One region of the Streptomyces hamibioticus genome, then DNA from elsewhere that is predicted to be linked to it. Evidence: riboswitches for the same ligand, from Rfam matches in the RefSeq annotation. Region 1 holds a riboswitch; the other holds the start of a gene.
The links. Region 1 has a riboswitch for thiamine pyrophosphate ahead of thiO (glycine oxidase ThiO). Riboswitches for the same ligand answer to the same signal wherever they lie in the genome.

Region 1 (10,366 bases):
ACCCGGAGCTGACCCTGTGAGCCGGTCCGTGCGATCTTCGGCGCCGGTTCCTGTGACAATCAGGGCCATGGAAAGCAGCAGCACCGCGCCGCACGGCGGCCGCGGCCGTCGCGAGGCCACCCGGCAGAAGCTCTACGAGGCCGCCGTCACCCTCATCGCCGAGCAGGGCTTCTCCGCCACCACGGTGGACGAGATCGCCGAACGCGCCGGGGTCGCCAAGGGCACGGTGTACTACAACTTCGCCAGCAAGTCCGTGCTCTTCGAGGAGCTGCTGCGGCACGGCGTGGGGCTCCTGACCGCATCCCTGAAGGAGGCGGCCGAGGGCACCGCGCGCGCGGGCGGCAGCAAGGTCGACGCCCTGGACGCGATGGTCCGCGCGGGCCTGGTCTTCATCGACCGCTATCCGGCCTTCACCCAGCTGTACGTGGCCGAGCTGTGGCGCACCAACCGGGCCTGGCAGTCCACGCTGCTGGTGGTCCGGCAGGAGGCCGTCGCGGTCGTCGAGGGGGTCCTGCGCGAGGGTGTGGCGGCCGGCGAGTTCAGCGAGGAGATCGACGTCCAGCTGACCGCCGCCGCGCTGGTCGGGATGGTGCTGGTGGCCGCCCTGGACTGGAAGTCCTTCCAGCCGGAGCGCTCCCTCGACGACGTGCACGCGGCCCTGTCGCGCCTCCTCCAGGGGCGGGTGGCCGGCCGCCCCTGAGCCACCCGCCGGACGACCGGAAGACAAGAAGCGCCGGTCCGTGGTGGCCGCGTCCCCCGCGGGCCGCCGCCGGACCGGCGCTCCCTTGTACTCCCCCGTACGTTCCCCCGTAGAACCCCCGTTCTCGGTCGTCCCCCGGGTCCCCCCGTGTCTCGCTCCCGCCGACCGCGGCCGGCGGAAGGAGCGGATCGTGGGCCGGCCCGTTCCGGCGCCCCGTGTCGCCGGTACCGGAGCCGTGCCCCTCTCCGTGCCCCCACTCTCTCGTTCGCGCGGGCCGCGACCCATCCGTGTGGGTACTCATCTCGTCGGCTAGGTACGGATACTCAGACCTGCGCACCCGTGCCCAGCGAGCAGGAACACCGCAGGTCACCGCACCCGCGGGCCGGATTGTCGGTGGCGGTCGATAAAGTCCCTCGCATGGCACGGATTGCGGTGATCGGCGCCGGTGCGGGCGCGATGGCGGCGGCTGCCCGGCTGGCCGTCGCGGGCCACCGGGTGGCGGTGTACGAGCGCACGGAGACGTACGGCGGGGCGGTGCGCCGCTTCGAGCGGGACGGCTTCCGCTTCGACACCGGCCCCGGCCTGCTGCCGCTGCCCGCGGTCTGGCGCGATCTGTTCGTCAAGACGGGCAAGGAGCCGCTGGAGCACTGCGTCGACCTGGTCCAGGTCGATCCGTCGTCACGGCATGTCTTCGCGGACGGCACCGAGGTGGCGCTGCCGAACGCCTCGCGCGCGGGTGTCGTCGCGGCGCTGGCCGAGGCGCTGGGGGCCGCGGCCGGGCGGCGCTGGGGCGACTTCCTGGTGCGGGCCCGCGAGGCCTGGGACCGGACGCGCCGGCCGCTGCTGGAGGAGCCGCTGTGGCCCGACTGGCAGGTGCTCGGTGAGCGTGAGCCCTACCCGGCCGTCCCCCACAAGCGGCTGCTGCGCACCCGCCGGGCCGGCACGCTCGGCGAGATCGGCGCCTGGGAGCTGCGCGACGCCCGGCTCACCGCCCTGCTGGAGAGCCATGCCCTCGCCTGGGGCCTGGACCCGCGCACCACTCCCGCGAGCGCCGCCGTGCTGCCGTACATGGAGCACGCCTTCGGCACCTGGTACGTGCGCGGTGGGCTGCGCGAACTGGTCCGCGCGGTGTACGAGCGCTGCCTGGCCCGCGGGGTCGCGTTCCACTTCGGCAGCGAGGTCACCGGGATCGTGGAGAAGGACGGCCGGGTGGCGGGAGTGGAGCTGGCCGACGGCGGTGTGGCGGAGGCCGAGTTCGTGGTCGCCGGCGTCGCGCCCGGCGTGCTGGACCGGATCGCCGGCGGCACGGCGGTGCGCGGGGCGGGCGAGGTGCCGCCGCAGCGGGCGGCGGCGAGCAGGCTCACGGTGCTGCTGGCGCTGCGCGGCGGCCGTCCCGAGGGCACCGCGCATCGCACGGTGGTTCACACCGAGGACCGGGACGCGGAGCTGAACGCCCTGTTCGGCGCGGCGCCGGGCATGGCCGCGCGCCCGACGGTGACGGTGCTGCGGCCGGACGGTCCGGAGCTGGTGCCGGACGCCGGGCACGAGGCGGTGACGCTGACGGCGGTGGTGCCCGCGCGGCCCGAGTGGAGCCGGGCGGCAGCAGACGTGTTCGACGTGCACGCCCAGCAGGTGATCGGCGTCGCCGAACGGGCCGTACCCGGCCTGCGCGACCGTCTGCTCTGGCACGAGGCGCGCACCCCGGCCGACATCGCCGGGGCGACCGGCGCGGAGGGCGGGGCCGTGCCGGCACCGGCGCTGGCCGCGGCCGGCGGCCGGCTGCTGCACCCGTCGAACGGCACGCGCACCGACGGTCTGTTCACCGTCGGCGGCTGGTCGCACCCCGGCGGCGGGCTGCCGCACGCGGGCATGTCGGGGGCGCTGGTCGCCGGGCTGATCGTGGAGGGGCCGGAGTTCCGCGGCTCTCAGTGAGCTTGCCGGCGCGCCCCTCGGCGCCCGGTCTCAGAAACGGTACTGCTCGTCGAAGCCCTGGCCCTGAGCCTGCCCGTCGCCCGGGTGGGGGTAGGGCTGCTCCGGCGGGAGTTCGCCGCCGTACGGGTCGTCGGTGCTGCGCTGCTGCGGGACCCACACCCCGCCGGGGGGCGTCTCTCCGTAGCCGCCGGTGGCGTACTGGTCCTGGCCGTAGCCCTGCTGGTCGTAGGTCTGCCGGCCGGTGGTGTAGCCGGTGTCGTACCCGGCCCCGCCGTAGGTGTGGGTGCCGATGTACGGGTCGGAGTACGCGGCGTACTGCTGCTCGCCCGAGGGGTCGTAGTAACCCTGCTGGCCGTAGCCGGAGTAGTCGTAGGCGTAGGACGCGTCGGCGGTGTGGGCGGCGGCGGCCGGGGCGTGCTGCTCCTGGCCGTAACCGGAGTCGCGGTAGACGCCGTAGGAGCCGGTGTCGTCCGGCATGGGCTGCGGCTCGTACACCGCCGTGGTCTCCGCCTCCGTGGGCCCGGCGGGACGCGCGGGCGTGAAGACGTCGTCACGGTCGTGGTCGTCGTAACCGTAGGCGACGCGGTCGCGGTCACGGGCGCGGTCGTCGTCGCCGTACTCGGCCTCGGCCGCTTCCAGGCCGGAGACCTCCAGCGTCGGCTCCTGGCGGCCCCGCTCCGGCCGGGCGCGCCGGCTTCCGACGAGGCTCGCCGGGGCGTTGACCGCCCAGCCCGCGGCGAAGCCGCGGCGGAACGAGAGCGTCACGTAGGTCTGGCCGACCGCGAAGGCCGCAGCGCCCAGTGCGATGACGACGACGGAAGGGATCAGCACGCCGACCACCACGCCGAGGAAACCGACGAACGCCAGCAGCCGCCAGCGCAGGCGCGCCTTGTACTGCAGCAGCACCTCGCCGAGCAGCCACAACGCGACGATGCCGAACGCGATGTAGAGGACCGTCCAGCCCATGTACGCCCCTCTCCCAGTGACCGCAACGCAGTGTGTCGTACGTGCGTGCGGCAGGTCTAGGCCTGCGGCGGGTGGTGCAGGCCCAGGTTCTCGTAGATTTCCAGCGTCGCCGTGGAGTTGTTCAGCGTGATGAAGTGCAGTCCGGGGACACCCTCGGCCAGCAGTCTCGCGCAGAACTCCGTGGCGAACTCGATCCCAAGGGAGCGTACCGCCGCCGGATCGTCCTTCGCTGCGAGGATCCGCTCTTTCAGCTCGGGCGGGAACGAAGCGTTACTGAGCTTTGGCAACCGTTCCAGCATTTTCACGCTGGTCACCGGCATGACCTCCGGGATCACCGGGGTCTCGCAGCAGGCCGCGGCGACCTTGTCGCGCAGGCGCAGGTACGGCTCGGGGTGGAAGAACATCTGCGTGATCGCGTAGTCGGCGCCGGCCCGGCACTTGTCGACGAAGTGCGCCACGTCCGTGTCCCAGTCGCTGGAGCGCGGGTGCATCTCCGGGAAGGCCGCCACGCCCACGCAGAAGTCGCCCGACTCCTTGATGAGACGGACCAGGTCCGCGGCGTAGGTCAGGCCCTGCGGGTGCGGGACCCAGTCGCCCATGGGGTCGCCGGGCGGGTCGCCGCGCACGGCGAGCATGTTGCGGATGCCCGCGTCGGCGTACTGGCCGATGATGTTGCGCAGCTCGGCGACGGAGTGGTTCACGGCGGTGAGGTGGGCGACCGGCGTGAGCGTGGTGTCGGCGGCGATCTGCTCGGTCGCCCGCACCGTGCCCGCGCGTGTCGAGCCGCCCGCGCCGTACGTCACGGAGACGAAACTGGGAGCCACCGCCTCGACCCTGCGGAGCGCGTTCCACAGGTTCCGCTCGCCCTTCTCCGTCTTGGGCGCCCAGAACTCGAACGAGTACGTCGTCTTGCCGGTCGCGAGCATGTCGCGGACGGTGCGTGCGCGATCAGTCCTGGTGGATGCGGTTCCGAGGGCCATACGGGCAGGTTAGCCAGGGCTTGTCGGTCCCCCAACCAGACGCAGGCATTTTGTCCGTATTGTCGATTTTCCGTCCATCCCTTGGACAGTCGCGGGACTCTGCGGACGCGGAGAGCGGCCTAGGCCTGGCGCAGCCGCTTGGCGAACTCCGCCGCCGCCGCACCGGGGTCGTCGGCCTCGGTGATCGCCCGGACCACGACCGCGCGTCGGGCACCGGCGTCGAGGACCTGGTCGAGGTTGCCGAGGTCGATGCCGCCGATGGCGAACCAGGGCCGGTCCGTGCCCAGCGCGGCCGTGTGGCGCACCAGGTCCAGGCCGGGTGCGTGGCGGCCGGGCTTGGTGGGGGTCGGCCAGCAGGGGCCCGTGCAGAAGTAGTCCACGCCCTCCTGGGCGGCGGCCGCGGCGGCCTCGGAGTCGGCGTGCGTGGAGCGGCCGATCAGGACGTCGTCGCCGAGGATCGCGCGCGCGGCGGGTACGGGCAGGTCGCCCTGGCCCAGGTGCAGCACGTCGGCGCGGGCGGCGTGGGCGACGTCCGCCCGGTCGTTGACGGCGAGGAGCTTGCCGTGCCGGGCGCAGGCCTCGGCGAAGACCTCCAGGTGCGCCAGTTCCTCGGCCGCCTCCATGCCCTTGTCGCGCAGCTGCACGATGTCCACGCCGCCGGCCAGCACCGCGTCCAGGAACTCGGGCAGGTCGCCCTGGCGCCTGCGGGCGTCCGTGCACAGGTAGAGCCGGGCGTCGGCGAGCCGGGCGCGGGCGGTGACTGCGGTGTCGGCCATGCGTGGGTGTCCCCCGTTGTCGTGGCGGACCGGACGAGCCGGTCGGTGCCGGTGGCGGACCGGAAGCTCCGGGCCGTTGTCGGTGAGGACCGGATGCTCCGGCCGCTTTCCATGCCGGACCGGAGGCTCCGGGCCGTTGTCGGTGACATGCGGGCGTGCCCGCTGTCGGCGGCGTACGGGCCGCGGTTCACCGCGGCCGCGGCCCCGGCCGGCCGCGGCCCGTACGCCGGTCGGTATGCCGGGTCAGACGGCGAGCGCCTGGGCCCGGCGCTTCACCTCCGTGCCGCGATTCTCGCTCAGCGCCTGCGCGGGGGTGCCGGGCAGGGAGGGGTCGGGGGTGAAGAGCCACTCCAGCATCTCTTCGTCCGTGAAGCCGTCGTCCCGCAGCAGCGTCAGGGTCCCGGACAGGCCCTTGACCACCTTGTCCCCGTCGATGAAGGCGGCGGGGACGTGCAGCGCCCTGTTCTCCCCCCGGCGTACGGCGATGAGCTGGCCCTCCTTGACCAGCTGCCGCACGCGGGTCACCTCGACGCCGAGCATCTCGGCGATGTCGGGGAGGGTGAGCCAGGCAGGCACGAGAGCATCGATCTTTGCGTCAATCTCGGTCACGCCTCCAGCCTGCCATCTGGCACTGACAGTCGGAAGCCGGACCCGTCCGACATGGGCGGACGGGTGAGTCCCCGGCGTCCCCGGCACCCGGTGGATCAGCCGGTGGATCGTCCGGTGGATCAGCCGGTGGATCGTCCGGTGGTTCACCTGGCGGGCCGCCCGGCGGACCACCCGGCGGGGCACGCGCTACGCCGTCGCCGCCTTCAGCGGCCTGGCCGGGTCGGCGAGCAGCCGCGGGTCCATCCGCGCACCGGACTCGATCAGCCGCCTGCCCTGGGCCAGGTCCCGGGGACGGCCCACGGCCAGCAGGGCGATCAGGCGGCCCTCGCGCAGCCAGCAGACGGTCCAGGCGGGCCCCGACGGATCGCCGCGCCACAGCGTGGCGTCGGCCGACGTGTGGTGACCGGCGTACTGGACGAAGCGCCCGAACTGCTCCGACCAGAAGTACGGCACCGGGTCGTAGACCGCCGGTGTCTCACCGGTGGCCGCGCCCAGGATGTTGGCGGCCACCGTGCGCGGTCCCTGGAGGGCGTTGTCCCAGTGGTGCACCAGCAGCCGCTCGCCGTAGCGGCCGGAGGGGAAGGAGGCGCAGTCGCCGACCGCGTACACGTCGGGCAGGCAGGTGCGCAGCCGGTCGTCGGCCACGACCTCGCCGTGCGTGCCCAGCTCGATGCCGGTGCCGGCCAGCCAGGCCGTGGCGGGCCGGGCGCCGATGCCGACGACGACCGCGCCGGCCGCCACGCGCGTGCCGTCGTCGAGGACGACCGCGCCGGGCTCGACGCGCTCCACGCGCGCGCGGGTGCGCAGATCGGCGCCGGCGTCGGCGTACCAGGCGGTCATCGGGGCGGCCACCTCGGCGGGCAGCGCCCCTGCGAGCGGCCGGTCGGCGGCCTCCACGACGGTCACCGCACAGCCCGCCTCGCGCGCCGCGGTGGCGAACTCCGCGCCGATCCAGCCGGCGCCGACGACCACGATGTCGTGCTGCCGGACCAGCACCGGGCGCAGCCGCTCGGCGTCGTCCAGGGTGCGCAGCAGATGGACGCCGGGCACGCCCTCGGTGCCGGGCAGCCGAATCGGTTCGGCGCCGGTCGCCAGGACGAGGACGTCGTACGGGACGGGTCCCGCGGAGGTGTCGAGGACGTGCGCGTCGGGGCGCAGGCCGAGCGCCTCGCAGCCGAGGCGCACCTGGATGCCGAGCGCCTCGAAGTCCACGTCGAAGGCGGAGCCCTCGGCCGTGCCCAGCAGCACCGCCTTGGACAGCGGCGGCCGGTCGTACGGCTGGTGGGGTTCGGCGCCGATCAGCGTCACCGTGCCGGCGAACCCCTGTTCGCGCAGGGCGACCGCCGTCTGCACACCGGCCATCCCTGCGCCGACCACGACCACGTGCCCCGGCGGCGCGCCGCGTTCCCGCGCCCGTTCCTGCGTCTGCTCGCTCACCTGATCACCATAGACACCTGACGAGTTGTCAGTCAGTGGTCGTGCGCCGTGACCTGCTCCACAACGCTGGTGCCGCGCCCCGGCCGCGACTCCCACTCCCAGCTCTCCTCCAGCCGCACGCGCCCGTCCGGCAGCTCGACGACCGTCGACACGCAGTGCCCGGACGCCGTGGTGCCGTCGGTCCTGAGCTGCACGTACCGGAAGTCGAGCCGGTCGCCCTCGCGCGTGCCCACCAGATGACCGCGCACGACGTCGCCGCCGGCGTACTCGGCCCAGATCTCGCCGTCCTTCTCGTGGTAGGTGAACCGGGTGTGCGTGCCCACCTGACCGGGCGCCTGGTCGGCGACCGGGGTGAGGACGAGACCGTCGAGCGAACGTGCCACCGGCGGATGCTCCCTTACAGACGCGGATGACGACAGTTAGGGTGGCCAACGTAAGGCACTCGCGGGAGCCCGGACGCACCGGGCTGAGAGGGAGGCTGGCGGCCTCCGACCGTACGAACCTGATCCGGGTCATGCCGGCGAAGGGAGGGGCTGGACACCCATGTCGCCCACAGGCACGCCGCCCACGGGTACCACCGGTAGCGCGGGCACGTCGGACGTCCTCGTCATCGGGGGCGGGATCATCGGTCTGGTCACGGCTTGGCGGTCCGCGCAGCGCGGGCTCGGCACCGCCGTGGTGGATCCCGAGCCGGGCGGCGGGGCCGCCCAGGTGGCGGCCGGGATGCTGGCCGCCGTCACGGAACTGCACTACGGCGAGCAGACCCTGCTCGCCCTGAACCTCGCCTCGGCCCGTCGCTATCCGCAGTTCGCGGCCGAGCTGAGCGACGCCACCGGCCAGGACCTCGGCTACCGGGCGTGCGGCACGCTGGCCGTCGCGCTCGACGCCGACGACCGAGCCCACCTGCGGGAACTGCATGCCTTCCAGATGCAGTCCGGCCTGGGCTCCGAGTGGCTGTCGGGGCGCGACTGCCGACGCCTGGAGCCGATGCTCGCGCCGGGCGTGCGCGGGGGGCTGCGGGTGGACGGCGACCACCAGATCGACCCGCGGCGCCTCGCCCGCGCGCTGGTGACCGCCTGTGAGCGGGCGGGTGTGGTCTTCCACCGGGTGCGGGCCGAGCGGCTCACGGTCACCGGGGACCGGGCCACCGGGGTCGTCACGGCCGACGGCACCGAGCTGGCGGCCGGGCGGACGGTGCTGGCCGCGGGCAGCCTCAGCGGGCGGCTGGCGGGCGTCCCGGAGGACGTCCTGCCGCCGGTGCGGCCCGTGAAGGGGCAGGTGGTGCGGCTGACGATGCCGCGTCACCCGGCGCCGCTGCTGAACCGGACCGTGCGCGCCGTGGTCCGCGGCAACCACGTCTATCTGGTGCCCCGGGAGGACGGCGAACTGGTCATCGGCGCGACCAGCGAGGAGATGGGCTGGGACACCACGGTCACCGCTGGGGGCGTGTACGAGCTGCTGCGGGACGCCCACGAGCTGGTCCCGGGCCTCACCGAGCTGCCCTTCACGGAGGTCCGGGCGGGGCTGCGCCCCGGCTCCCCGGACAACGCGCCGATGCTCGGCCCGACCGCGCTGGACGGCCTGCTGCTGGCCACCGGCCACTACCGCAACGGCGTGCTGCTCACGCCGGTCACCGGTGACGCCATGGCGCACGTCCTGGCCACGGGCGAGCTTCCCGAAGAGGCCCGCCCCTTCACCCCGCGGCGCTTCGACGCCGCCCCCGCACTCACGGAGCAGTCGGCATGAACACCCCGGTCACGAAGACCCCGGTCACCGTCTCGGTCAACGGGGAGCCGCGTCAGGTGGCTCCCGGCACCGCACTCGACGCCCTGGTGAGGACCCTCACCGAGGCGCCGTCCGGCGTGGCGGCCGCACTCAACGAAACCGTCGTCCCGCGCGCGCGATGGGCGTCCACCACGCTGGCCGAGGGCGACCGCGTCGAAGTCCTCACCGCCGTCCAGGGAGGCTGACCCATGGCCGACGATCCTTTCGTCCTCGGAGGTACGTCGTTCACGTCCCGACTGATCATGGGCACGGGCGGGGCGCCCAGCCTCGACGTGCTGGAGCGGTCGCTGGTGGCCTCCGGGACGGAGCTGACCACGGTCGCCATGCGGCGGGTGAACCCGACCGTGCACGGGTCGGTGCTGTCGGTGCTGGAGAAGCTCGGCATCCGGGTGCTGCCGAACACGGCGGGGTGCTACACCGCCGGGGAGGCGGTGCTCACCGCCCGCCTCGCGCGCGAGGCCCTGGGCACCGACCTGATCAAGCTGGAGGTCATCGCCGACGAGCGGACCCTGCTGCCGGACCCGATCGAGCTGCTGGAGGCGGCGGAGACGCTGGTCGACGACGGGTTCACGGTGCTGCCGTACACGAACGACGATCCGGTGCTGGCGCGGAAGCTGGAGGACGTGGGGTGCGCCGCGGTCATGCCGTTGGGGTCGCCGATCGGGTCCGGGCTCGGGATCCGGAACCCGCACAACTTCCAGCTGATCGTCGAGCACGCGCGCGTGCCGGTGATTCTGGACGCGGGGGCCGGTACGGCGTCGGACGCGGCGTTGGCGATGGAGCTGGGGTGCGCGGGGGTGATGCTGGCCTCGGCGGTCACCCGTGCTCAGGAGCCGGTGCTCATGGCCGCCGCCATGCGGAGTGCCGTGGAGGCGGGGCGGCTGGCCCGGCTGGCCGGGCGGATTCCGCGGCGGCACTTTGCGGCGGCGTCCTCTCCCGGGGAGGGGCTGGCCCGGTTGGATCCTGAGCGGCCCGCGTTCTGAGCGGCGCGGTTCTTCCGTTTGGTCCGCCCGCCCACGCACCACCCGTTTCCAGTCGGGCAGGAGGTGGGCCTCGCCCGTGGGGGCCGAGCACCGTCGGCGGCTTTCCGTGGGTGGGTGCGGCTCCGTGCGCGGACGCGTTCCCTGCGGGGGCCCGTTTCCGTGCATGGGCCCGTTTCCGTGAGTGGGGCGGCTCCGTGT
Region 2 (10,366 bases), 3.5 Mb from region 1:
GGCACGGTGGCGGACAGGTCGGCACCGGAGGCCAGCACCGACCTGAACTTCCCCGTCTGCCGGGTGATTTCGTCGCAGTAGCGGTCGTGTGCGAGGACTGTCATGCCGCTCACCCTACGAGCGGAGTGCTCACCCGAGCACCACGATTTCCGCCACGTCGAACTCCACCCCGACCCGGTCCCCGACCTCGGGCGCGGCCCGCAGCGCGCATGCCGCCTCCAGCCGGGGCGCGTCCCGCGGCTGGAGGCGCACGGCGACATGGGTGCCCCGGAAGGTTCGGGCGGCGACCGTGCAGGGCAGGCCCGCGTCGGCGGCGACGAGCCGGACCCCGGCGGGACGCACGAGCACCGTCCGGGTGCCCTGCGGGGAGTCCTCCGGCACCGGCAGCTTGCCCCAGGGGGTGTCCGCGGCCTGCCCGGCGACGGCCGCCTCGACCACGTTGTCGAAGCCGAGGAACCGCGCCACGAAGGCGTCGGCCGGTCGCTGCCAGACCTCGAGGGGCGTGCCGGACTGGGCGATCCGCCCGTCCCGCATCACCACGACCCGGTCGGCCAGCGCGAAGGCCTCGCCCTGGTCGTGGGTCACGGCCAGCACGGTGGTGCCCAGCCGGCCGAACAGCTCCCGCAGTTCGACGACCAGCCGTTCGCGCAGCGAGCGGTCGAGCTGGCCGAGCGGCTCGTCCAGCATCAGCAGCCGGGGCCGGGGCGCGAGGGCACGGGCCAGCGCCACCCGCTGCTGCTCCCCGCCGGAGAGCCCGGCGACGGCCCGGCGGGCGGCGTCCGGCAGCCCCACCAGCTCCAGCAGCTCGCCCACCCGGCGCCGCTGTTCGGCACGGGAGGCACCGCGCATCCGGGGGCCGAAGGCGACGTTCCCGGTCACGTCGCGCTGCGGGAAGAGCTGGTGGTCCTGGAACATCAGCCCGACCTCGCGCCGGTGCGCGGGCACGCCCGTCTGGTCCCGGCCGTCGAGCAGCACCCGCCCGGCGTCCAGCGGCTGGAGCCCGGCCACCGCCCGCAGCAGCGTGGACTTGCCGCTGCCGCTGGGCCCCAGCACGCACACGACCTCGTGCTCGGCGACGCCGAGGTCGACGGCGTCCAGCACCGCCCGCCCGCCGAAGCGGACGGTGGCGCCCTCGAGGCCGAGCAGGCTCGGCCGCATGTCCGGCCGCTCGTCCGGCAGCGCGTCTGGCCGCATGTCTAGAACTCCCCGCTCCGGTCGGTCCGCAGCCGCTCCAGGACGAGCAGCGCCACGGCGCACACCAGCATCAGAATCGTCGAAAGGGCCATCGCCTGGCCGTAGTTCAGGTCTCCGGGACGGCCCAGCAGCCGCGCCACGGCGACCGGCAGCGTCGGGTTGTCGGGCCGCGCGATGAACACGGTCGCCCCGAATTCACCGAGCGAGACGGCGAACGCGAACCCGGCGGCGATCAGCAGCGCCCGCCGCACCAGCGGCAGGTCGACCTCCCGCCAGACCCGCCAGGGCGACGCCCCCAGCACGGCCGCCGCCTCCCGCAGCCGGACGTCCACCGCCCGCAGCACCGGCAGCATGGTCCGCACCACGAACGGGACACCGACCAGTGCCTGCGCGAGCGGCACCAGGATCCAGGAGGACCGCAGGTCCAGCGGCGGCTCGTCGAGGGCGATCAGGAACCCGAAGCCGACCGTCACCGCGGACACCCCGAGCGGCAGCATCAGCAGCGCGTCGAAGCCGCGCACCAGGCGGCCGGCGTCCCGGCGGGCCAGCGCGGCGGCGGCCAGCGAGCCGACCGCCACGGCGATGGCGGTGGCGGCGACGGCGTACTGGAGCGAGTTGCCGACCGCCTCGATCGGCGGCACCAGGAAGGCGCCGCCGTCCTCACGGGTCAGCGCCCGGTAGTAGCCGAGGCCGGGCGCGGCCAGGGACCGCTCGACCAGTACCGCGAGCGGCAGCAGGAGCAGCAGGGCGACGGTGACCAGGACCCCGGCCAGCAGCGCCCACTGCCCGCTCCCGCGCGGCCGGCGGGCGGCGACGGCCGCGTCCACCAGCTTCAGGGCGCTCTCCCGCCGCCGTACGGTCCAGGCGTGCACGGCGAGGATCGCGGCGACCGCGGCGAACTGGATCAGAGTCAGCACGGCGGCCGTGGACAGGTCGAAGATCTGCGAGGTCTGCCGGTAGATCTCCACTTCCAGGGTGGCGAAGGTGGGCCCGCCGAGGATCTGGACGATGCCGAAGGAGGTGAAGGTGAACAGGAACACCATCAGCGCGGCGGCCGCCACGGCGGGCGCCAGCGCGGGCAGCGTGACCCTCCGCCAGGCCCGCAGCGGAGACGCGCCCAGCATCCGGGCCGCATCCTCCTGCCGGGGGTCGAGCTGCGACCACAGGCCGCCGACGGTGCGGACGACGACGGCGTAGTTGAAGAAGACGTGCGCCAGCAGGATGGCCCACACGGTGGTGTCCAGCCGCAGGCCCCACAGGTCGTCGAGGAGTCCGCCGCGCCCGACCAGCGCCAGGAAGGCCGTACCGACGACGACCGTCGGCAGCACGAACGGCACGGTGACCATGGCCCGCAGCACCTGCTTGCCGGGGAAGTCCAGGCGGGCGAAGACGTAGGCGCCGGGCAGGGCGATCAGCAGGGTCAGCGCGGTGGAGGCCAGGGCCTGCCAGGTGGTGAACCACAGCACGTCCCGGATGCCGGGCCGGGTCAGCACCTCGCCGATCCGGCCGAGGTGCCAGAGGCCGTCGGCCCTGAGGCCGCGCGCGACGATCGCGGCGACCGGGTAGGCGAAGAAGACCGCGAAGAACGCGACGGGCCCGGCCATGAGGGCGAGCCGCGCCGCGTTCCCCCCGCGGCGGGTGACTACTTCAGTACGAGCGACGTCCACGACTTGACCCACTCGTCACGGTGGTCGGCGATCCTCGCCGGGTCCATGGTCCGGGGTTCGTCGACGGCCGGCGCGAACTTCTTGAACTCGGCGGGCAGCTTCGCGTCGTCCAGCACCGGGTGGACGAACATGTTCAGCGGCAGGTCCTCCTGGAACTTCCGGCTGATCAGGAAGTCGATGAGCGCCTTGCCGCCCCCGGGGTTCTTCGCGTTGCTCAGCAGCCCGGCGAACTCGGTCTGCCGGAAGCAGGTGCCGGTCGCGACACCCGTGGGGGCGGTGTCCGGCTTGGGGTCGGCGTAGATCACCTCGACAGGCGGGGAGGAGGCGTAGGAGACGACGAGCGGGCGGTCGCCGCCGGCCTGCTTGCCGCCGGCCGAGCCGGAGAACTCCTCGTTGTAGGCCTGCTCCCAGCCGTCGACGACCTTCACACCGTTGGCCTCGAGCTTCTTCCAGTAGCCCTGCCAACCGTCGTCCCCGTACTCGGCCACCGTCCCGAGCAGGAAGCCGAGCCCCGGAGAGGAGGTGGCGGCGTTCTCGGTGACGAGCAGGTTCTTGTACTGCGGCTCGGTCAGGTCGTCGAGGGAGTCGGGCGGGGTCAGCTTGTGCTTGCTGAAGTACGCCTTGTCGTAGTTGACGCAGATGTCGCCGTAGTCGACGGGCGTGACCCGGTGCTTGCCGTCGATCTTGAAGGACGCGTCGATCCGGTCGAGGCCCTTGGCCTCGTACGGCTGGAACAGGCCGTTGTCCAGGGCCCGCGAGAGCAGTGTGTTGTCGACGCCGAAGAAGACGTCGCCCTGGGGGTTGTCCTTGGTCAGGATCGCCTTGTTGACGGCCTGCCCGGCGTCGCCGTCCTCCAGGACCCGGACCTTGTAGCCGGAGGCCTTCTCGAAGTCGGCGATTACGTCCTTCGACGCGGCCCACGAGTCGTGGCTGACGAGGGTCACGGTCTTGGTGTCGCCGGATGCCTGCCCGCCGTCCTCGGACGAACCGCACGCGGCGAGGCCGCCGGCCATGCCGAATGCGGCGACCGCCGCGGCGACGCGCCTGGTGGTGTTGCTCACTGATTCCTCCTGGGTGACCAGGAGAAGACGCGGCCCTGCCCGGAAGCCCCTGGTGGAGTTCCGGGCAGGGCGCAACAGCTCGAGTGATGACCGATCTCCCTACCCAGAATGACCTGGGCCAGGTTCGGAGGGTCTGCGGCCGGTGCCGCACTCTCAGCGCTGTGGCGCTCCCCTGTCGGAATTGCGTGGGATATGACGATGTCAGCAGTATGAAGTTGTGAAGGTGTTCTTACGACGGTCAGATTACCGCTCGCTCGCGGCGAGCTGACCACACGCCCCGTCGATCTCCTGGCCACGGGTGTCCCGGATCGTCACCGGCACACCATGGGCGGCGATGGCCTCGACGAACGCCTTTTCGTCCTCGGGGCGCGAGGCGGTCCACTTGGAGCCGGGCGTGGGGTTGAGCGGGATCAGGTTGACGTGCACCGGCCTGCCCTTGAGCAGCCGCCCGAGCCGGTCACCCCGCCAGGCCTGGTCGTTGATGTCCCGGATCAGCGCGTACTCGATGGACAGCCGCCGGCCGGACCTGGCGCTGTACTCGAAACCGGCGTCCAGCACCTCCCGGACCTTCCACCGGGTGTTCACCGGGACGAGGGTGTCGCGCAGCTCGTCGTCGGGCGCGTGCAGCGAGATGGCCAGACGGCACTTGAAGCCCTCGTCGGCGAACCGGTGGATGGCCGGGACCAGGCCGACCGTCGACACCGTGATGCCGCGCTGGGACAGCCCGACGCCGTCGGGCTCGGGGTCGGTGAGCCGGCGGATGGCGCCGACGACGCGGTTGTAGTTGGCGAGCGGCTCGCCCATGCCCATGAACACGATGTTGCTCAGCCGCGCCGGACCGCCGGGGACCTCCCCGTCCCTGAGCGCCCGCATGCCGTCGACGATCTGGTGCACGATCTCGGCGGTGGACAGGTTGCGGTCCAGGCCCGCCTGCCCGGTGGCGCAGAACGGGCAGTTCATCCCGCAGCCGGCCTGCGAACTGATGCACATGGTCACCCGGTCCGGGTAGCGCATCAGCACGGACTCGACGAGCGTGCCGTCGAACAGCTTCCACAGCGTCTTGCGGGTGGTGCCCTGGTCGGTCGACAGATGCCGGACGACCGTCATCAGATCCGGAAGCAGCGCCTCCTGGAGCCGGGACCGGGAACCGGACGGGATGTCCGTCCACTGCTCCGGGTCGTGCGCGTACCGCGCGAAGTAGTGCTGCGAGAGCTGCTTGGCACGAAACGGCTTCTCACCGACAGCGGCGACCGCCTCCTTGCGCTCGGCGGGCGTGAGGTCGGCGAGATGCCGCGGCGGCTTCTTGGCTCCGCGCGGGGCGACGAAAGTGAGTTCTCCGGGCTTAGGCATGACTCAACCAGTGTCGCAGATCGATTCCGCGGCCCCGCCCGGTCGCCGGTGCCCGGAGGCGCGCATCACGGTGAGATGCTGTCCAGGAAGTCGAGGACGGTTCGCACGATCCGGTTCCTGCGCCGGTGCGCCGGGCCGCAGTACCGCAGCCTGCGCCAGCGTCGGCGTGGTTGCGGGACCGGCGTTCCGCGCCAGTCGCACGGCCACGTCCGGCTCCTCGGTCCCCCGGTCATGCACTCCCCCGCGCTTGGCCTGCTCCCGCGTACTCCGCCTGCTTCCCGGCGCTACGGCTGCGCCCTCACCACAGTCACGCCCCCTACCACGGCTACGGCGCAGGCCCGCGCCTCGTGGGCGGCGGCCTGCGCCGGAAGACGGCGGCCGGGCGTCAGCCCGAGCCGACGAAGATGACCAGCAGCAGCCACACCACCGGAGCCGTCGGCAGCAGCGAGTCCAGGCGGTCCATGATGCCGCCGTGCCCCGGCAGCAGCGTGCCCATGTCCTTGATGCCCAGGTCGCGCTTGATCATCGACTCGCCGAGGTCACCGAGTGTGGCGCTGGCCGCGACCGCGAGGCCGAGGAGCAGGCCCTGCCACCAGGCGCCGTCGTCGATCAGGAACTGCATGCACAGCGCGCCCACGGCCATCGCGAAGGCGACCGCGCCGAGCAGGCCCTCGCGGGTCTTGCCGGGGCTGATGCGCGGGGCGAGCTTGGTCCGGCCGAAGCGCCAGCCCACGGCGTACGCGCCCGTGTCGCTGACCACGGTCAGCAGCAGGAAGGTCAGCACCCGCCACGGTCCGTCGTCCGCGGTCAGCATCAGGGCGACGAACGTGGCGAGGAACGGCACGTAGAACGCCGCGAAGAGGCCCGCCGTGACATCTCTCAGGTAGTTCTCCGGCGGTTCGGTCATCCGCCAGACCAGCACCGCCAGCGCCGTGAGCGCCATGGCGACCCACGCCCCCTCGGCGCCCCGCACATACCCGGCGACCACCATCGCCGCGCCGCCGAGCGCGAGCGGGACCAGCGGTGCCTTGATGTCCTTGCGCTCCTGGAGCCGCTTGGTCAGCTCCCACAGGCCCACCACGACCGCGACCGCGATCACGCCGACGAACACGGCCTTGACGACGAACAGCGACGCGACGATCACCACGCCGAGTCCGACACCGACCCCTATCGCGGCGCCCAGATCGCGCCCCGCGCTCTTCTTCTGCGGCGCCGGCTGCGGCGCGGGCGCCGGCTGCGAGGCGTCGGGCATGGGCTCCGGTTTCTGCGGCGCCGCCGGGTACGGCTGCGCCGGCGAGGTGTCGTCGTGGAACGTCTCGTCTCGGAACAGAGGGCCGCTCAGCCGGGCGGCCCCCCGGTCGTCATCCTGGTCTCCGCCGTCTTCGGGTACGCCGGGCACGATGGGCATGGGGCGAGTGTGCTGCGCGATGTACGCATCGTACGCGGGACCCGCCGGGGCGACCCCCTGGACATACCCCTGGCCAGATGCCTGACCGTCGGTCCCCCAGTACCCGGCTGGTGGCGGCGCGCCCCAGGAAGAGTCGTTCATCAGACCTCGAGCAGCTCCGCTTCCTTGTGCTTCAGGAGCTCGTCCACCTGGGCGACGTACTTCGCGGTGGTGTCGTCGAGCTCCTTCTCCGCACGGCGGCCCTCGTCCTCGCCGACCTCGCCGTCCTTGATCAGCTTGTCGATGGCGTCCTTGGCCTTGCGGCGCACGGAGCGGATGGACACCTTGGCGTCCTCGCCCTTGCCCTTGGCGACCTTGATGTACTCCCGGCGCCGTTCCTCGGTCAGCTCGGGGAACACCACGCGGATGATGTTGCCGTCGTTGCTCGGGTTGACGCCCAGGTCGGAGTCGCGGATCGCCTGCTCGATGTTGCGCAGCGCGCTCTTGTCGAAGGGCGTGACCACGGCCATGCGCGGCTCGGGCACGGAGAACGAGGCCAGCTGGTTGATCGGCGTCAGCGCGCCGTAGTAGTCGGCCACGATCTTGTTGAACATCGCCGGGTGCGCACGGCCGGTGCGGATCGCGGCGAAGTCCTCCTTGGCGACCACGACGGCCTTCTCCATCTTCTCCTCGGCCTCGAGGAGGGTCTCTTCGATCACCACTTGCTCCTGCGTGTCTTGAGTAGGCCCGGCTGCGGTTCCTTGTCGGGGCGGCGGCCGGCTGCGTCGCGTCTTCTTCCTGCACGGTTCCCGACCGGCAGGACATTGTCCATCCCCCGGCCGGGCTCCGTGGTCATCCGGTCAGGCCCGGCTGCCCTGGTCACCCACAAGCGTGCCGATCTTCTCACCCTTGACGGCGCGGGCGATATTGCCCTCCTTCAGGAGTTCGAAGACCACGATGGGGAGCTTGTTGTCGCGGCAGAGGGTGACGGCGGTGGCGTCGGCGACCTTCAGGTCGCGGGTGATGACCTCGCCGTAGCCGAGCGCGTCGAACTTCACGGCGTCCGGGTTGGTCTTCGGGTCGGAGTCATAGACCCCGTCCACCCCGTTCTTGCCCATGAGCAGCGCCTCGGCGTCGATCTCCAGAGCGCGCTGGGCGGCGGTGGTGTCGGTGGAGAAGTACGGCATGCCCATACCGGCGCCGAAGATGACCACGCGGCCCTTCTCCAGGTGGCGCACGGCGCGCAGCGGGATGTAGGGCTCGGCGACCTGTCCCATGGTGATGGCGGTCTGCACACGGCAGTCCACGCCCTCCTTCTCCAGGAAGTCCTGGAGGGCGAGGCAGTTCATCACGGTGCCGAGCATGCCCATGTAGTCGGAGCGGGCGCGGTCCATGCCGCGCACCTGGAGTTCCGCGCCGCGGAAGAAGTTGCCGCCGCCGATGACGATGGCGATCTGCGCGCCGTCCCGGACGACGGCCGCGATCTCGCGCGCGATGGCGTGCACCACGTCGGGGTCGACGCCCAGGCCCCCGCCGCCGGAGAAGGCCTCTCCGGACAGCTTCAGCAGAAACCGGCCGCGTACTTTGCCGTCGTCGCTCTTCTCGGCCTTGGTGGTCATGGAGATCTCGCCTCTTTTACGTGGGTCACACACACGAAGAAGGCCATTGCCGGGGGTGGTTCGCAACCCTTGCGCGGCAATGGCCTCCTCGTCAGATCTGCTGTCGTCCGCCACGCGCGCGTGCGCGACGGCATACGCGCGCAACACGGACGACTGCTGTCGACCCTACCGGGGTCGTGCGTCCGTCGCGGTACGGACTCAGATGCCGACCTTGATGCGCGTGAAGCGCTTCAGGGTGACACCGGCCTCGTCCAGCACCTTCTGGACGGACTTCTTGTTGTCCAGCGCGTACGGCTGGCCGAGCAGCGTGGCGTCCTTGAAGAAGCCGTTGACGCGACCCTCGACGATCTTCGGCAGGGCGGCCTCGGGCTTGCCCTCCGCGCGGGTGGTCTCCTCGGCGATGCGACGCTCCTTCTCGACGACCTCGGCCGGGACGTCCTCCTTGGAGAGGTACTGCGGCGCGAAGGCGGCGATGTGCTGGGCGACGCCCTTGGCGACCTCGGCGTTCGGCTTGTCCAGCTCGACGAGGACACCGATCTGCGGCGGCAGGTCGGGCATCGTGCGGTGCATGTACGCGGTGACGTAGCCGTCGGCGAACTGCGCGAAGCGGTCCAGGACGATCTTCTCGCCGAGGTTGGCGTTGGCCTCGTCGACGTACGCCTGGACGGTCTTGCCGGGCTCGATCTCGGAGGCGAGCAGGGCCTCCAGGTCGGCCGGGGCGGCCTTGGCGACGTGCTCGGCGATGGTCTTGGCCACGGCCTGGAACTTGTCGCCCTTGGCGACGAAGTCCGTCTCGCACTTCAGCTCGACGAGGACGCCGGAGGAGTTGTCGTCGGCGATGATCGAGACGACCGCGCCGTTCTCCGCGGAGCGGCCCTCGCGCTTGGCGACGCCCTTCTGGCCCTTGATACGGAGCGCCTCGACGGCCTTGTCGACGTTGCCCTCGGCCTCGTCCAGCGCCTTCTTGCAGTCCATCATGCCGGCGCCCGTGAGCTCGCGGAGCTTCTTGACGTCGGCGGCGGTGTAGTTCGCCATGAGTCTGTGAATCTTTCTCGAAGTCTGGAGGTTCCAAGATCTGCGGGTGCTGCGATCCACATCCGACGGTGGATCTCCGACGCGCCGCTGACCTACGGGTGAACGGCGGGAGCGGGCTTCATGTCACCCGCTCCCGCCGTCATCGCTGACGCTGAGGTGACGGTCAGGCCTGCTCGCCCTCGGCGGCCGGGGCGGCCGGGGCCTCGTCGGCCGGAGCCTCGGTGGCCGGGGCCTCGTCGGCCGGGGCCTCGGCGGGCTTCTCGGCCGGCTTCTCCGCCTCGGCGGCGGCCGGAGCGGCGGCCTCGGACTCGGCCTTCTTCTCGCCCTCGAGCAGGTCGCGCTCCCACTCGGCGAGCGGCTCGCCGGCGGCTTTCTCACCCTTGCCCTCGGCAGCGCCGGAACGGGCGATGAGGCCCTCGGCGACGGCGTCGGCGATCACACGGGTGAGCAGAGTGACGGAGCGGATGGCGTCGTCGTTGCCCGGGATCTTGTAGTCGACCTCGTCGGGGTCGCAGTTGGTGTCGAGGATGGCGACGACCGGAATGTTGAGCTTCCGGGCCTCGCCGACCGCGATGTGCTCCTTCTTGGTGTCCACGATCCAGACGGCGCTGGGCACCTTCTGCATCTCGCGGATACCGCCGAGGGTCTTCTCCAGCTTGGCCTTCTCGCGGGAGAGGACCAGCAGCTCCTTCTTGGTGAGGCCGGAGGCGGCCACGTCCTCGAAGTCGATCTGCTCGAGCTCCTTGAGGCGCTGCAGACGCTTGTAGACGGTCGAGAAGTTGGTGAGCATGCCGCCCAGCCAGCGCTGGTTGACGTAGGGCATGCCGACGCGGGTGGCCTGCTCGGCGATGGCCTCCTGCGCCTGCTTCTTCGTGCCGACGAACATGACCGTGCCGCCGTGGGCGACGGTCTCCTTGACGAACTCGTAGGCGCGGTCGATGTACGACAGCGACTGGAGCAGGTCGATGATGTAGATGCCGTTGCGCTCGGTGAAGATGAAGCGCTTCATCTTCGGGTTCCAACGGCGGGTCTGGTGACCGAAGTGGACGCCGC

Region 2: linked by a shared signal. The riboswitch ahead of ACLGIH_RS09140 (thiamine ABC transporter substrate-binding protein) and the one ahead of thiO (glycine oxidase ThiO) in region 1 are both predicted to bind thiamine pyrophosphate.

Annotation. Positions count from the first base shown of each region.
Region 1 covers NZ_JBKKQY010000001.1:5,596,469-5,606,834, reverse strand. Annotated here, with positions in the region: gene ACLGIH_RS25425 (YhgE/Pip family protein) at 1-20, shown strand, start outside; gene ACLGIH_RS25420 (TetR/AcrR family transcriptional regulator) at 68-700, shown strand; gene ACLGIH_RS25415 (phytoene desaturase family protein) at 1,118-2,632, shown strand; gene ACLGIH_RS25410 (SCO2102 family sporulation regulator) at 2,663-3,598, opposite strand; gene metF (methylenetetrahydrofolate reductase [NAD(P)H]) at 3,655-4,578, opposite strand; gene thiE (thiamine phosphate synthase) at 4,698-5,354, opposite strand; gene ACLGIH_RS25395 (Rv2175c family DNA-binding protein) at 5,598-5,963, opposite strand; gene ACLGIH_RS25390 (NAD(P)/FAD-dependent oxidoreductase) at 6,150-7,400, opposite strand; gene ACLGIH_RS25385 (avidin-fold protein) at 7,433-7,783, opposite strand; TPP riboswitch at 7,835-7,946, shown strand; gene thiO (glycine oxidase ThiO) at 7,944-9,146, shown strand; gene thiS (sulfur carrier protein ThiS) at 9,143-9,370, shown strand; gene ACLGIH_RS25370 (thiazole synthase) at 9,374-10,168, shown strand.
Region 2 covers NZ_JBKKQY010000001.1:2,072,754-2,083,119, forward strand. Annotated here, with positions in the region: gene ACLGIH_RS09125 (maleylpyruvate isomerase family mycothiol-dependent enzyme) at 1-104, opposite strand, end outside; gene ACLGIH_RS09130 (ABC transporter ATP-binding protein) at 130-1,158, opposite strand; gene ACLGIH_RS09135 (ABC transporter permease) at 1,197-2,798, opposite strand; gene ACLGIH_RS09140 (thiamine ABC transporter substrate-binding protein) at 2,837-3,874, opposite strand; TPP riboswitch at 4,001-4,106, opposite strand; gene rlmN (dual-specificity RNA methyltransferase RlmN) at 4,166-5,272, opposite strand; gene ACLGIH_RS09150 (phosphatidate cytidylyltransferase) at 5,658-6,821, opposite strand; gene frr (ribosome recycling factor) at 6,821-7,378, opposite strand; gene pyrH (UMP kinase) at 7,520-8,278, opposite strand; gene tsf (translation elongation factor Ts) at 8,477-9,313, opposite strand; gene rpsB (30S ribosomal protein S2) at 9,477-10,366, opposite strand, start outside.